2 regions of the Rhodococcus rhodochrous genome follow, and region 2 is predicted to be linked to the other one. Evidence: riboswitches for the same ligand, from Rfam matches in the RefSeq annotation. Region 2 holds a riboswitch; the other holds the start of a gene.
What was found. A riboswitch is a leader RNA that binds a small molecule or an ion and turns the genes downstream of it on or off. The one in region 2 is predicted to bind cobalamin.

Region 1: it holds a riboswitch for cobalamin, as region 2 does, so the genes downstream of both, C6Y44_RS26395 (IS3 family transposase) here and C6Y44_RS19905 (ABC transporter substrate-binding protein) in region 2, are expected to answer to the same signal.

Annotation. Positions count from the first base shown of each region.
Region 1 is NZ_CP027558.1:333,909-340,814, forward strand. It holds gene C6Y44_RS26370 (GNAT family N-acetyltransferase) at 223-555, shown strand; gene C6Y44_RS26375 (carboxymuconolactone decarboxylase family protein) at 552-1,031, shown strand; gene C6Y44_RS26380 (ABC transporter ATP-binding protein) at 1,218-1,997, opposite strand; gene C6Y44_RS26385 (FecCD family ABC transporter permease) at 1,994-3,109, opposite strand; gene C6Y44_RS26390 (ABC transporter substrate-binding protein) at 3,106-4,086, opposite strand; one part of gene C6Y44_RS26395 (IS3 family transposase) at 4,224-5,104, opposite strand; one part of gene C6Y44_RS26395 (IS3 family transposase) at 5,104-5,368, opposite strand; cobalamin riboswitch at 5,529-5,678, opposite strand; gene C6Y44_RS26400 (hydantoinase/oxoprolinase family protein) at 6,863-6,906, shown strand, end outside.
Region 2 is NZ_CP027557.1:4,304,662-4,311,567, forward strand. It holds gene C6Y44_RS19875 (hypothetical protein) at 1-613, shown strand, start outside; gene C6Y44_RS19880 (TerD family protein) at 623-1,201, opposite strand; gene C6Y44_RS19885 (glycosyltransferase family protein) at 1,391-2,461, shown strand; gene C6Y44_RS19890 (glycosyltransferase) at 2,458-3,537, shown strand; gene C6Y44_RS19895 (glycosyltransferase) at 3,534-4,526, shown strand; gene C6Y44_RS19900 (glycosyltransferase family 2 protein) at 4,523-5,341, shown strand; cobalamin riboswitch at 5,360-5,480, shown strand; gene C6Y44_RS19905 (ABC transporter substrate-binding protein) at 5,521-6,717, shown strand; gene C6Y44_RS19910 (FecCD family ABC transporter permease) at 6,714-6,906, shown strand, end outside.

The DNA of each region.
Region 1 (6,906 bases), on a different replicon from region 2:
CTTGCGTACCTGTGCGTTCCGGACATCCGGTTTCTGCACAGCTTCCTGCTCGACGCCCGGAGGCGCGGGCGCCTGTTGTTGCAGGGCCGATGCTCGCCTCCGGAGGCATGAGGTTCTCCGGTGCGTCCGATCTCCGAGCCGATGGACCCACGCCATATAGTTGCGTAGTCAATTACTTCTGTTAGGCTGAGCCGCATACGTTCTCCCCAGGAAGGGCACGAGATGAGCACCGACACTCCCGACCCCCGCCTCACGAACATCACCGTCGCCCATGCCCCCGAGCGGCACCGCTACGAACTCCGCGACGGCGACACCGTCATCGGCTTCACCCGATACCGCACCCGCACCGGCAGCGACTCCCGACGAGTGTTCGTCCACACCGAAGTCGATCCTGCCTACGGTGGCCTCGGTCTAGCCGCCCGGCTCGTGGAATTCGCGCTCGACGACGTCGCCGCCGGCGAACGCATCGTCCCGGTGTGCCCCTACGTCGCGAAATACCTGCGTACACACCACAACTACGACCACCTCATCGACTGGCCGGAGACCCAGCCATGACCACAGCCACACCCGCCCGCATTTCAATCGACAAGCAGACCCGCCCCGTCTACCGCGCACAGGTCGCCGTCGCGGTCGCCGTCCGCGACGCAGTCGCCCATGCGGGACTCGACCGCACACTCGTCGAACTGGTCAACATCCGCATCTCCCAGATCAACGGCTGCGCCTACTGCCTCGACGTGCACACCCGCGACGCCCTCGCCGGTGGGGAATCACCGCAGCGCCTCGCTGTCCTGCCCGCCTGGCGGGAGACCGAGCTGTTCACCGACCGCGAGCGCGCCGCGCTGACCCTCGCCGAAACGGTGACGACTCTGCCGACACCCGACCTCCAGGATCGCGACTACGCCGACGCCCGCGCCCACCTCACCGACGACCAGCTCTCGGCGATCGTGTGGGTGGCCATCGCGATGAACGCGTTCAACCGCATCTCGATCCTCAGCCGGCACCGTGTCCGTCCCTGCACCTCGGACTCCTAGCTGACGCCCCGAATTTCCATTCGATATCCATGCGCAGAAATATCCCGATACCGGCACGGCACCACCGGGTGCCACGGCAGTGGTGATCAGCAACGGCAGCGACCTCGCATTTCCGGTCGAGCAGGCCCGGCTGCGGGTGCCGCGCGGGATCATCAATCCGACGAAGATCTATTTCTCGGGCCGCAGTCAGTCCTCAATGAGTCCGTGCAGCTCGAGAATTCGTCGCCCCTCATCGGTGCGAATGCGTCCGCGCACACCGAAGACGGCGTCGAGTAGTTCGGGGGTCAGGACGTGCTCGGGTACGCCGGCATCGATCACCTGGCCGGCATCGAGTACCGCTATGCGGTCGCAGTATTCGGCCGCGAGGCGTAAATCGTGCAGAGTGACGAGCACCGCGAGGCCGTCGGCAGCAAGTGCGCGTAGAAGGTCGAGTACGCCGAGTTGATGACGTAGGTCGAGGTGGTTGGTCGGTTCATCGAGGAGCAGTACCTGCGGGTCCTGTGCGAGAGCACGGGCGATCGACACGCGCTGACGCTCACCGCCGGACAGCTCCGTGACATCACGGTCGGCATACGAGGACAGAGAGACCTGATCGAGTACACGCGCGACCACGTCCTCGTCGTCCTTGCGGAAGGGCTCGAGCCAGCCGCGCCGGGCGGAACGGCCGAGCCGCACGGACTCACGAACGGTGACACCACCGAAGGCCACGGGTTCCTGTGGACTGACCCCGATGGTGCGTGCCATCTGACGTCGGCGCAGGTCGCGGATGTTCTCGTCGTCGAGCAGGATCGCCCCGTCCGTCACTGACAGGGCGCGATAGCAGGTACGCAGCAGGGTGGTCTTACCGCTGCCGTTCGGTCCGACCAGCGCGAGGACTTCGCCGGGGACGACGTCGAGATCGGCGCCATGAAGAACGGTGCGCTCTCCGAGTCGGGCTTGCACTCCGCAAGCGCGGAGCCGGGTCATCGGCTGCCCTGACGGTAGCGTCGCCACAGCATGGCGATGAAGATCGGTCCTCCTATGAGTCCGGTGATGACACCGATCGGTAGTTCGGTGGTGTTGCTCAAAGATCGAGCGAGGATGTCGGCGAGTACGAGAGCGACCGCCCCGAGTAGAGCAGCGGTGGGGACGAGGCGCGCCGCGTTGCGGCCGACGAGAAAAGCGGCCAGATGGGGGACGAGCAGACCTACGAATCCGATCGTGCCCGATACTGCGACGGCTGCGGCGGCGAGTAGGGACACGGCGAGCAGGATCAGGACCCGGAATCGCGGAACGTTCATGCCGAGCGCGGTGGCTCCGTCGTCGCCGGTGAGTAGCAGATTGAGTTGGCGACTGCACAGTACGACAGCGGTTCCGACAACAAGGAGAACCAGGGTGGGCGCGATCAGGGACGTCCATCGGGCGTCGCCGAAGCCGCCTGCGAGCCATTGCATCACGGTGCCGAGCTGATGCACGTCGCCGAGGACGAGCAGGACGAAGGTGACGAGGGATGAGAACACCATCGACAATGCGACCCCGACGAGAACGATCGCGGTCACCGAATTCGCCCGCATACTCACCACGATGGTGACGGCGAGCGGTATGAGGGCTCCGAGGAAGGCAGCGACCGGCAGAGTGACGATTCCGACGGTGCCGGCACCGAATCCGAGGACGGTGACGGTGGCGACTCCGAAGCCGGCACCCGAGGACACTCCGAGAAGGTAGGGGTCGGCAAGGGGATTGCGGGTCACCGCCTGCGCGACAGCCCCCGCAACGGCCAACGCGGCGCCCACGATTGCGGCGGTCAGAGCGCGAGGTAGTCGGGACTCGAAGACGATCGCTTCCCGGGTGGCGCTCCACCACGGACGACCCCACACCGCCTCGAGGGAGACGGGGGAGATGCGGTGGGCGACGATGGCCCACACGTCGCCGGGCGGAATGGTGATCGTGCCCAGCGAGACCGCCACGACGACCACGAGAACGAGGGTTGTGGCGAGCAGCGTCAGTACCGCTCCCAGTGGCCGGTGGTGATTGCTCTTCTGCGCGTTGTCGGTCGAGGTCGGCGATACACGAAGAGACGCTTCGGCGACCGTGCTCATTCGACGAAGACTTCCGGATGGAATGCGTGCGCAATGGTTTCGACGGAGTTGACCATGCGGGAGCTTTCGAAGAAGTCGTCGAGTGGGACGACGACGAAGCGGTTGTCTCGGACGGCGGGGGTGGTCGCCATGACGGGATGATCCTGCAGGAACGCGATCTTGTCGGTGGCGCTGGTGGGTCCGTAGTCGAGTACCACGATTGCTTCGGGTCGGCGTTCGCCGACGACTTCCCAACTGGTCGCGAAGTAGGGCTTGGGTCCGTCGGCCGTGATGTTCTCGAGGCCCGCGTACTCACCGATGAGATTTCCGATGCCGACCCCGCCGACGGAGAGGGGTTCTGCTTCGCCGGAGTCGTAGAAGAAGGCTCGGATCGGTTGCACCCCGGCGGCTTCGAGGCGGGCTCGAATGTCTTCGAGGCCGGAGGTGATCCGCCCGGTCAGTTCCGCTGCCGCCTCCTCGACGCCGAGGATCGTTCCGAGCTGCGTGAAGTCGTTCTCGAGCAGAGCGATGCCCGGGAAACCCTGACCGCAGTACTCGGAGAACAGGAAGGTCGCGATTCCGGCAGCCTCGAGGGTGTCACGGTCGCGGCCCTGTTTTTCGTCGAATGCGCTTCGCATACCGCCGACGACGAGGTCGGGTTCGAGGTCGAGGATCTGTTCGGAGGTCGGATACTCCTGTGCGAGCGACGGGATGGCGCGGTACTGCTCTACGGTCTCGGGTAGAGGATCGAGTTGTTCGCCGTAACCCATACCTACGATGCGGTCACCGACGCCCATCTGGATCAGTGTTTCAGTGACGTGGTCGTTCATCGAGATGATGCGCTGCGGCGGGGCATCGAAGGTGGCAGTGCGCTCGCAGTTCGTGACGGTCACCGGTTCGGTGAACGCTTCGGCGGCTTCGACCTCCGTCATGCTCGTTCCACGGGAACAACCGACCAGCACCAGAGCTGCGGTCGCCATCGATGTGAACGCGATCATGTGGCGTCGGAACGGGCGGTGGTGGACGAACATGACACCTCGTGCTCTGCTCGGGGTGGTCTGCGAACCGGGACCCACTGGCAGGTCCCCGATAGTCGGTCCGGTCGTTTCTAGAGCCGGTTCCTCTGTGCAGTCGATCAGTCGATCTCGCACGCCACCGGTTGGTGCCGGTGGGTGCATCCGGCAGCGTACTCGGCGGGGGTCTTGTACCCCAATGCCGAATGACGGTGTCGGTGATTATGGTCGTCCTTGAAGTCCTCGATCACCACCCGGGCCTCGAGCAGAGTGGGCCAGTAGTTGCGGTTCAGACACTCATCGCGCAACCGGTTGTTGAACGACTCGATGAACCCGTTGTTCCACGGCGTGCCCGGCGGAATGTAGGACACCCCCACCGACCCAGCACAGAAGTCCCGCAGCGCTTCCGAGATGAACTCAGGCCCATTGTCCATGCGCAACACCAGCGGCGGCCCACCCCACATCGCGAACGCCTTCTCCAAGCCCTCGATCAACCGGCCGGCGGTGATCGAGCGGTCCACGATGTTCAACAACGACATCCGGGTATGTTCATCGACCATCGACGCGATCTTCACCGTCTTGCCGTCGACGGTCGAATCGAGCTGGAAGTCCAATGCCCACACCACATTCGGAGCATCAGCGTCGACGACCGGAACCGAGGACAGGCCGGCACGTTTGCGGCGTGGAGCACGCCGGACCTGCAATCCTTCTTCTTTCCACAGGCGGTGCACCTTCTTCTTGTTCACCTCGATGCCCTGGTCGTAGCGCAGCCATGCCCACGCCCGACGAAACCCGTGCCGCGGATGCTTGCGGGAATACCTGCGCAACTCTGCGCGCAGATCGGCGTCCGGGTCGCCTGGTGTCTGCGCCAACGGCAACCGCCGGTAAACCGATCGGGAGAGCCCAACGACCTTGCACGCGAACCGCTCCGACATCTGTAGGGTGTCGGTGAGCATGGTGATCGCGGCGCGTTTGGCGGTCGGGCTTAGAATTTTCCCTTCGCGATCTCCCGCAACGCGTCCTTCTCCAACTCGGCATCTGCGAGCAATCGCTTGAGCCGGCTGTTCTGCTCCCGCAGTTCCTTGAGCTCCTTCGCCGCATCGGCATCCATGCCGCCGTATTGACGACGCCAGTTGTACAGCGTCGCCGCCGACACCTCGAGCGCGGCGGCGATCTCCTCGCCGTTCTTGCCTTCCGCGGCCAACTCGTCGGCCCGGCGCAGCTTGCGCACGATGTCCTCGGCCGAGTGACGTTTGCGTCCCGCCATGATCCCTATCGTCCCTTCTTCGCCCTTACCAGGGCAATCAGGACTCTAGAACAACCCGGACCTACTCACAGGGGACACGCCACCACCACGACAGCAGGCACCGAAGGGTGCACGAACTGCCCTGCTGGACTCCGTCTCGCAGACCACGGCGATGTATCGGAGTCGCAGACCCCCCCAGGCAGGTATTCGGGCTCACCGCCGAGGTCGACGGTCTACCGTTGCGGGTCAGCGCCGGACTTCGACCGGACTTCCCCTGCGTTGGGTGTCAGCAACGTTCGCGTCATTATGCACATGGCCGGTTCGATAATGTGAGACCACCCTTGTTCGGGGTCGAAACAGACGCGGTGGCACGTGTCGCGGGCTGAGGTCGGTCTCCTCGATCGGCGAAACGCTGGGCGGGTAGCACCGGCCACTGGCCGATGCGCCGAGGCGGATCTGCAACAGATCCATCGATGGATGGTTATCGATGGATTTGTATCGTAGGGGGACGTTGCTGCTGTGGGGCGAGCAGGTGGGTCGGACATTCATGTGCACCGTAATGAGGTAGCGATGATGGACGGAAAGAGTACTGCACGGGGTTACCTGGTGCAGGAAGTTCGAGCATCACGCCGGGTCGGTAAACTCGGTCATCCCGGAAGTCGTCATTCAGGTGGGATTCGAAGTGGCCAGCTACGACCTCACGGTAACAATGGCCGTCGAGGGGGGACAACTTGAGCTGGAAGCATTTCAATGCATCATTGCGCGAGCCTCCCGTCGCACTCTTCTCAAGGATCCGGCAATCCGAGACCCGTACCTCCACCTATACCTTCCAGATTGCCGGATAGGCAGATTCGAGGGCGTCGGACATGTAGCAGCGGGCCCTTCACATCTACAGTTGCAGCCGCTCTGCAACTGCTGCAGCTGAATCGACCTGCTCCACACCTGCCTTCCGGTGGTCAGCATGGTCGCCGCGCCGTAAGACACACTGAATTGAGCATCTCCCGGAGTTCGTACTACGAGTTTGCTGGCAGGGGATTCACAATTAGCGCAGCTCCAGTTCGGCTGACATGAGGATCGATCGGTACGACGTCGTCGATGTCAAGCTCGAGGTCCGGCATGTCTCTTGTAAATCTATGCGAGGCAGATCGATGTTGCCGTGCATGTATCTACAGCAGACTTATGTGCTCGACGTTTCCGGCAGCGCGATGGCGCTAGTCAAGCTGGAGAGACCTGAGGATTCGAATGCTTGGACCGGTCCATCTCGCGCAAGGGCAGTACCGGGGCATTTTGTGAATCTTTCCCGTTCCGAGCGCCGCAGGATCGGTTCGTACGGGAGTGATTGAGCATCTGCACAATTGTTGTCTGAGGAGACTGTGGGGATGTCTCTTGTAGCCGCTTCTGTCCACGTATGTACTGGACACCACCAACAGGGCGATGTGGCTGAGGTCACTTTCTATCTTGATGAAGTTCGCTGCGTCGTCCGCCCACCTGATTCGACACCGGGAGAGGACAGAGATGACCTGGCGCGTGGGAATTGATATCGGAGGCACGTTCACCGA
Region 2 (6,906 bases):
CCCCGTGACCGCACTGTCTGCGCCTGCCCTCCCCGAGAAGGACGACTTCGAGGACGTCTTCGCGCATCTCGAGTCGGTGGAGGACCCTCGTCTGGTCCTCGTAGGCAACGACGCGGCCTTCGCCGCGACCGTCACCCGGCTGATGCGCACCGAACGTCTCGACCTGGAGGTCGCGTACGTCCCGGAGACACGAACGCCGGCCACGGAGGCGTACGGGCTGCGGACGGGGTCGAAGGCCGCCACCGTCGCCCTCCAGGGGGTCGCGAAGCCGTTGCCGCTCATCCGCGACGACGCCGGTATCGCCCTCGTCGGCCGTGCGCTGCTGTGCGGTGAGAACGGCGATGCGCTCGTCGGGGAGGCCTACGTCGACGACACCCGCCTGTTCTCCGGCACGGTGCCCGGCATCCGTGTCGAACCCACGCCGGCGATGCCCGGTCTGCGGGCCGCGATCGACCGGCCGCGCTGGTTCGGCGGCTACAAGTGGCTGACGGGCCGGGCCATGCAGTTGGGTTCCCCCGCCGCGGTCGTCACCCGCGACGGGGTCGCGAACCCCCGGGCTCTCAAGCGGTCGACCTTCTACCGGCACGACAAGAAGTGGAAGCTCGTCCGCTGAGATCCATTTTCAGCCGACGTTGACCCCGTAGTCCCGCGCGATGCCCGCCAGGCCCGAGGCGTAGCCCTGGCCGATGGCGCGGAACTTCCACTCGCCACCGTGGCGGTACAGCTCACCGAAGACCATCGCGGTCTCGGTGGACGCATCCTCGGTGAGGTCGTACCGGGCGAGTTCCCGGCCGTCGGCGCGGTCGACGACGCGGATGAACGCGTTGCGTACCTGACCGAACGACTGGCCGCGCGCGTCGGCGTCGTGGATCGACACCGGGAAGACGATCGACTTGACCTCCGCGGGAACGGCGACGAGGTCGACGTTCACGCTCTCGTCGTCGCCCTCTCCCTCACCGGTGAGGTTGTCGCCGGTGTGCTCGACGGAGCCGTCCGGCGAACGCAGGTTGTTGTAGAAGACGAAATGCTGGTCGGACAGGACCTTGCCGTTCTCGCTCGTCAGCAGAGCGCTGGCGTCGAGATCGAAGTCCGCGCCGGTCGTCGCGCGCACGTCCCAGCCGAGACCCACCGTCACCGCCGTCAGGTTCGGAGCCTCCTTCGACAGCGAAACGTTGCCGCCCTTGGCCAAGCTCACACCCATACCGAATCCTCTCGCTCGATGATCGTTGCCTACCGCCACCCTAGTGAAGACCGGACGAGTCGGGCAGGGACGTGTGAAGGCCGTCCCGCAGGGGTAGTCGCAGTGCACCGGACGATGGCCGGGGACGGCGTTCCCGGCCTTTCGGTGTGTACGCCGGATGTCGCGTGAGTGAGAAGAGGGTCGGCTGTGGTGATTCGAGTCGCGTCGGTTCCTGCGTCGCACGTCTACGTGAGGCACCTCGCGTGCCCGGAGGGCGACGACGTGATCCGGTTGACGGATCCGGTTCCCGCCGACGGCCGCAAGGTGCCCGGCGGCTGGTGGCCACCGTTGATGCTCGAACCGGGCTGGGTGAGCGACCACCACGAGGAATTCGACGTCTTCCACATCCATTTCGGTTTCGACGCGATCGGCGCGGAGCAACTGCAGGACGTCGTCGCCGACCTCGCCGAGCACGACAAGCCTCTCGTGTACACGGTGCACGACCTGCGGAACCCGCACCATCCCACGCCCGGTGAACACCACAAGCAACTCGACGTGCTGATCCCGGCGGCGGACGAACTGATCACCCTCACGCCGGGCGCTGCCGAGCGGATCCGTCTGCGCTGGGGACGGGAGGCGACGGTCCTGCCGCATCCGCACGTCGTCGAACAGCACTGGCTCGAGCGACCGCGTCGCGACGAGAGTCCGTTCGTCGTGGGAGTCCACGCGAAGAGCCTGCGCGCGAACATGGATCTGTTCCCGGTGCTCGACACGCTGGCCGAGACCGTGCGCTCGCTTCCCGATGCGGTGTTGCAGATCAACGTGCACGACGAGATCTTCGATCCCGACAATGCGTACTGGTACAACCCGGAAGCCGGTTCCCGCATCCTGCAGTACGGCGAGCAACCCCGGGTGGACGTGCGGGTGCATCCGTACTTCTCCGACGACGAACTGTGGCAGTACCTCTCGGATCTGTCGGTGTCGGTGCTGCCCTACCGTTTCGGAACCCATTCGGGTTGGCTCGAGGCGTGTTTCGACCTCGGCACCGCGGTGGTCGCGCCGAGTTGCGGCTTCTACGGTGAGCAACGCCGGTGCGGTGTGTACACCTACGACGAGGACACCTTCGACGCCGACTCGCTCGACCGGTGTGTGCGAGAACTGTACGAGAGCAGGGATCTTCCGCGAGCCGACTGGTCGCAACGTATGGACGAGCGTCGCGCGCTGGCCCGCGCCCATCGTGACATCTACCTGCGTGCGATGAGCGGCCGGAGCGGATCATGACGCCGTTGCGCATCGCGCTCATCGCGTCGAACCGGTATCCGATCCGCCAGCCCTTCGCCGGCGGACTCGAAGCACACGTGTGGCATCTCGCCCACGCGCTCGGCAAGGACGGCCACGAGGTGACGCTCTTCGCCGCACCGGGATCCGATCCGGACCTTCCGGCCTCGTTCTTCGAGGTGCCGTCCTTCGAGGCCGGCGAACTCGCACGCAGCGATGTGTCGATGCCCCCGGCGAACGGCTTCCTCGGCGACCACCACGCCTACCTGTCGCTGATGCTCGATCTCGCCGGACCGTCCGCCGCTGCCTTCGACGTCGTGCACAACCACAGCCTGCACTACCTGCCGATCGCGATGGCCCGCATGTTGCGCACTCCGTTGCTCTGCACGCTGCACACGCCGCCGACACCGTGGCTCGAGTCGGCGATGGCGACGCCGGGTGAGTGCCCGGGCACATTCGTCGCGGTCAGCCGGCACACCGCGACGGCCTGGGAACATGCCACGCCCGGTCCGGTGGCGGTCGTGCCCAACGGTGTCGATCTCGGAGCGTGGCCGGTCGGTTCGGGTGGCGAGGACCTGATCTGGTTCGGCCGCCTCGTACCGGAGAAGGGCGCGCATCTCGCGATCGAGGCCGCGCGCCGAGCCGGTTACCGGCTGCGGATCGCGGGCCCGATCAGCAACCGCAGGTACTTCGCGGAACACGTCGAACCGTTCCTCGGTCCCGACGTGATCTATCTCGGTCACCTCTCCCAGCCGGATCTCGCTGCCGCGGTGGGACGTTCGGCAGCAGCACTCATCACCCCGCAATGGGACGAACCGTACGGGCTCGTCGTCGCCGAGTCCCTCGCGTGCGGGACACCCGTGGTGGCCTTCGCGCGCGGCGGCATCCCGGAGGTCGTCGACGAGAGCAGCGGATGCCTGGTCGCGCCGGACGACATCGACGGCCTGGCCGCGGCGATACCCCGCGCGGCCGGCCTGTCCCGTTCCTCCGCCCGGGGCCGCGCGGAGGAACGCTGTTCGGAACGCACGATGGTCGACGCGTACGTCTCGCTGTATCGGGAACTCGCGGGAGCGGCATGATCGGCTACTACATCCATCACCACGGGCACGGACACCGCACCCGTGCGAGCAGCATCTGCGCGCATCTGCGGACGCCGGTGACAGCATTGTCGTCGGTGCCGCTCGGCACCGCCGCCGACGCCTTCGACGACGTGGTGCTTCTCCCCCGCGACGACCTCGCCATCGACACCGCGCAGAACCCGACGGCCCACGACGTCCTCCATTGGGTACCCGCCCACGACGACGGTCTCCGCGAGCGCATGCACGCACTGGGATCGTGGATCGCCGCGACGCGCCCGAGCCTACTGGTGGTGGACGTGTCGGTGGAGGTGACGCTCCTCGCCCGGTTGTACGGCATCCCCGTGGTGGTGCTCGCGATGCCGGGTGACCGCACCGACACCGCGCACACGTTGGCCTACAGCGTCGCCGACCATCTCGTCGCACCGTGGTCGCAGGAGGTCTACGACCCGCGCTGGCTGCGCCGGTATCCAACCTCGTACGTCGGCGGCATCAGCCGTTTCGACGGTCGCCCGTCCCCCACCCCTGTGGCCGGCGAGAAGCCGAGGGTCCTCGTCATGAGCGGCAGCGGCGGATCGTCGATCACCGTCGACGACCTGCACCGGTTCTCGTCGCGCCTTCCCCAATACGAATGGGAGGGTCTCGGTGTCGCGGGCGGCCCGTGGATCGACGACCCGTGGCCCGTCCTCACCGGCGCCGACGTCGTGATCGGGCACGCGGGCCAGAACACCGTCGCCGACATCGCGGCCGCCGCGCGACCGGCAGTCGTCATCGCCGAGCCCCGACCGTTCGACGAACAGCACTCCACCGCAACGGCTCTGGACAAGGCCGGACTCGCGGTGGGTCTCGACGGGTGGCCCGACCCGGACCGCTGGCCCGAACTGATCGAGCGAGCACGCGGCCTCGACCCCGTCGAATGGAAACGCTGGCAGGTGGACGGTGCCGCGGGGCGCGCGGCGGCGATTGTGGACGAACTTGCGGAGAGGTCATGACGGTCTCGGTCGTCACCGTCGCCGCGGGTCGCGGCACGCATCTGCGACGGCAACTCGACGGCCTCGCCCGCAGCACCCGGACACCCGACGAGCACATCGTCGTCGCAATGGGCGATCCGGAGGTCGCGGAGGTGGTCGCCGCTGCGGGATCGTCTGCGTGGGTGGTGGAGATGGACGTCGACTCCGCGAAACTGCCGGTCGGGGAGGCGCGGAATCTGGGTGCGCGGAGGGCGTCGTCGGATCTGCTCGTCTTCCTCGACGTCGACTGCATCCCCGCTCCCGACCTCATCGAACGGTATGCCGAGGCGGCCGGCCGGCACCCGGCTGCGCTGCTCAACGGTCCGGTCACCTATCTGTCCGAACCGGACACCGGCGGCTACGATCTCGACCGGTTGGGCGACTCGATCGATCCGCATCCGGCACGTCCCTTCCCCTCCTCGGGTGAGATCGTGCTGGACGACAGGCACGAGTTGTTCTGGTCGCTGTCGTTCGCGGCCCGGTCGCTCGTGTGGGACCGCATCGGCGGGTTCTGCACCGCCTACAGCGGATACGGCGGCGAGGACACCGATTTCGGGCAGAAGGCCGCGCGCGCCGGAGTCCCGATGGCCTGGGTCGGCGGCGCCCACGCCTTCCACCAGTACCACCCGGTATCGAGCCCACCGGTCGAGCATCTCGACGACATCCTCACCAACGCCGCGCTGTTCCACCAACGTTGGGGCTGGTGGCCGATGCGGGGGTGGCTCGACGAGTTCGAGCGTCTCGGTCTCGCCGCTTTCGACACCCGGGAGCGGCGATGGGCACGCACTCGACCGTGAACTGGTATCACGGCGTGTGCTAATTTCGGCACCGTCATTACGACGACGCCAGAGGAAGCCGGTGCGATTCCGGCGCGGTCCCGCCACTGTGACCGGAGAGCGATCTCCGGGAGCCAGATACTCCCGTCGCCGTACCTCCTTGCCCGGGGCGGACTTCCCCGAGAGAGGGCGTGATCGCCATGCGTGTACGCGCAGCCTTCCCGAAGCTCCTGGTCGCGCTGACCTCGGCGAGTCTTCTGCTCGCCGGGTGTTCGACGACCGCATCCGATACCGAGAACGACGCCTCGGACGGGTGTATCACCGACTTCGACCCCTCGGTCGACTATTTCCCCGACAAGTCCGAGATCGTCGACGCCGAGAACTTCTCGATCACCTACGAGAAGAGCTACCAGGTTCTCACCGTGAACGAACCGTTCTCCGCGGCACCACCGGAGTCGTACGTGCTGGTCAAGTGCGGTGCACCTGCTCCGGAGCTGTCGGGCGAGCTGGCCGCGGCCCAGCAGATTCAGGTGCCGATCACGAGCTTGTATTCGGGTTCGACCACCCACCTGCCACTGGTGACCGAACTCGATGCGCTCGACGTTCTCAGCGGCGTCTCGAACGGCTCCTATGTCTCCGACCCCGCCGTGATCGAACGCATCGAATCGGGCGCCGTCGCCGAGTATGCCGCGGGCGGCAACATCGACACCGAAGCCGTGGTGCTCGCTGCACCCGACGTTCTCATGACCGGCGGCACCGACGATCCCGCCTACGCCCAGCTGCGGGAGGCCGGAATCGGCGTGGTCGCCAATGCCGAGTGGCTCGAGGCATCTCCGCTGGGACGCGCAGAGTGGATCAAGGTGATGGCCGCGCTGACCGGCAAGGAGAAAGAGGCGGCACAGGTCTACGACGATATCCGGAACCGTTATCTCGATGTGGCGGCGAAAGCCTCCGACGTGGAACCGGCTCCCGTTCTGCTGGGTGGGATGGCACAGGGCACGTGGTACATGTCCTCCGGCGGCAGCTTCATGGGCCGGTTGTTCAGCGACGCCGGTGCGCAGTGGCCGTGGCAGGACGTGACCACCGCCGGCTCGCTTCCCCTCGACTTCGAGGCTGTGGTCGCCGAAGCATCCGATGCGCCGACCTGGCTCGTGGTGAACAACTGGACGTCGATCGGTGACGCACTCGCCGACGACGAACGGTACCGCTCGCTGGCCGCTGTCGGCACCGGCCGGGTATGGAACGGGAACAAGGCTCTCGGCCCCCACGGGGGCAACGACTTCTACGAGCGGGGCGTCTTGCGACCCGATCTGATCCTCTCGGACCTCGTGGCAATTCTGCATCCCGACCTGTTGCCCGACCACGAGTTCACGTTCTACCAGCAGCTACCGGCATGACCGCCGTGTTCGGGGCGTCCCCTGCCGCGACCGAGTCCGCGCCCGATTCGCCGCCGGGGACCGGACGGGTCTCGCTCGTGTTCACGGCGCTGATCGTGGGACTGGCGGCGGCAACGATTCTGTCGGTGACACTGGGTTCGGTGACGGTGCCGCTCGGCGAGACCCTCCGGGTCCTGTTCGGCCAGGAAG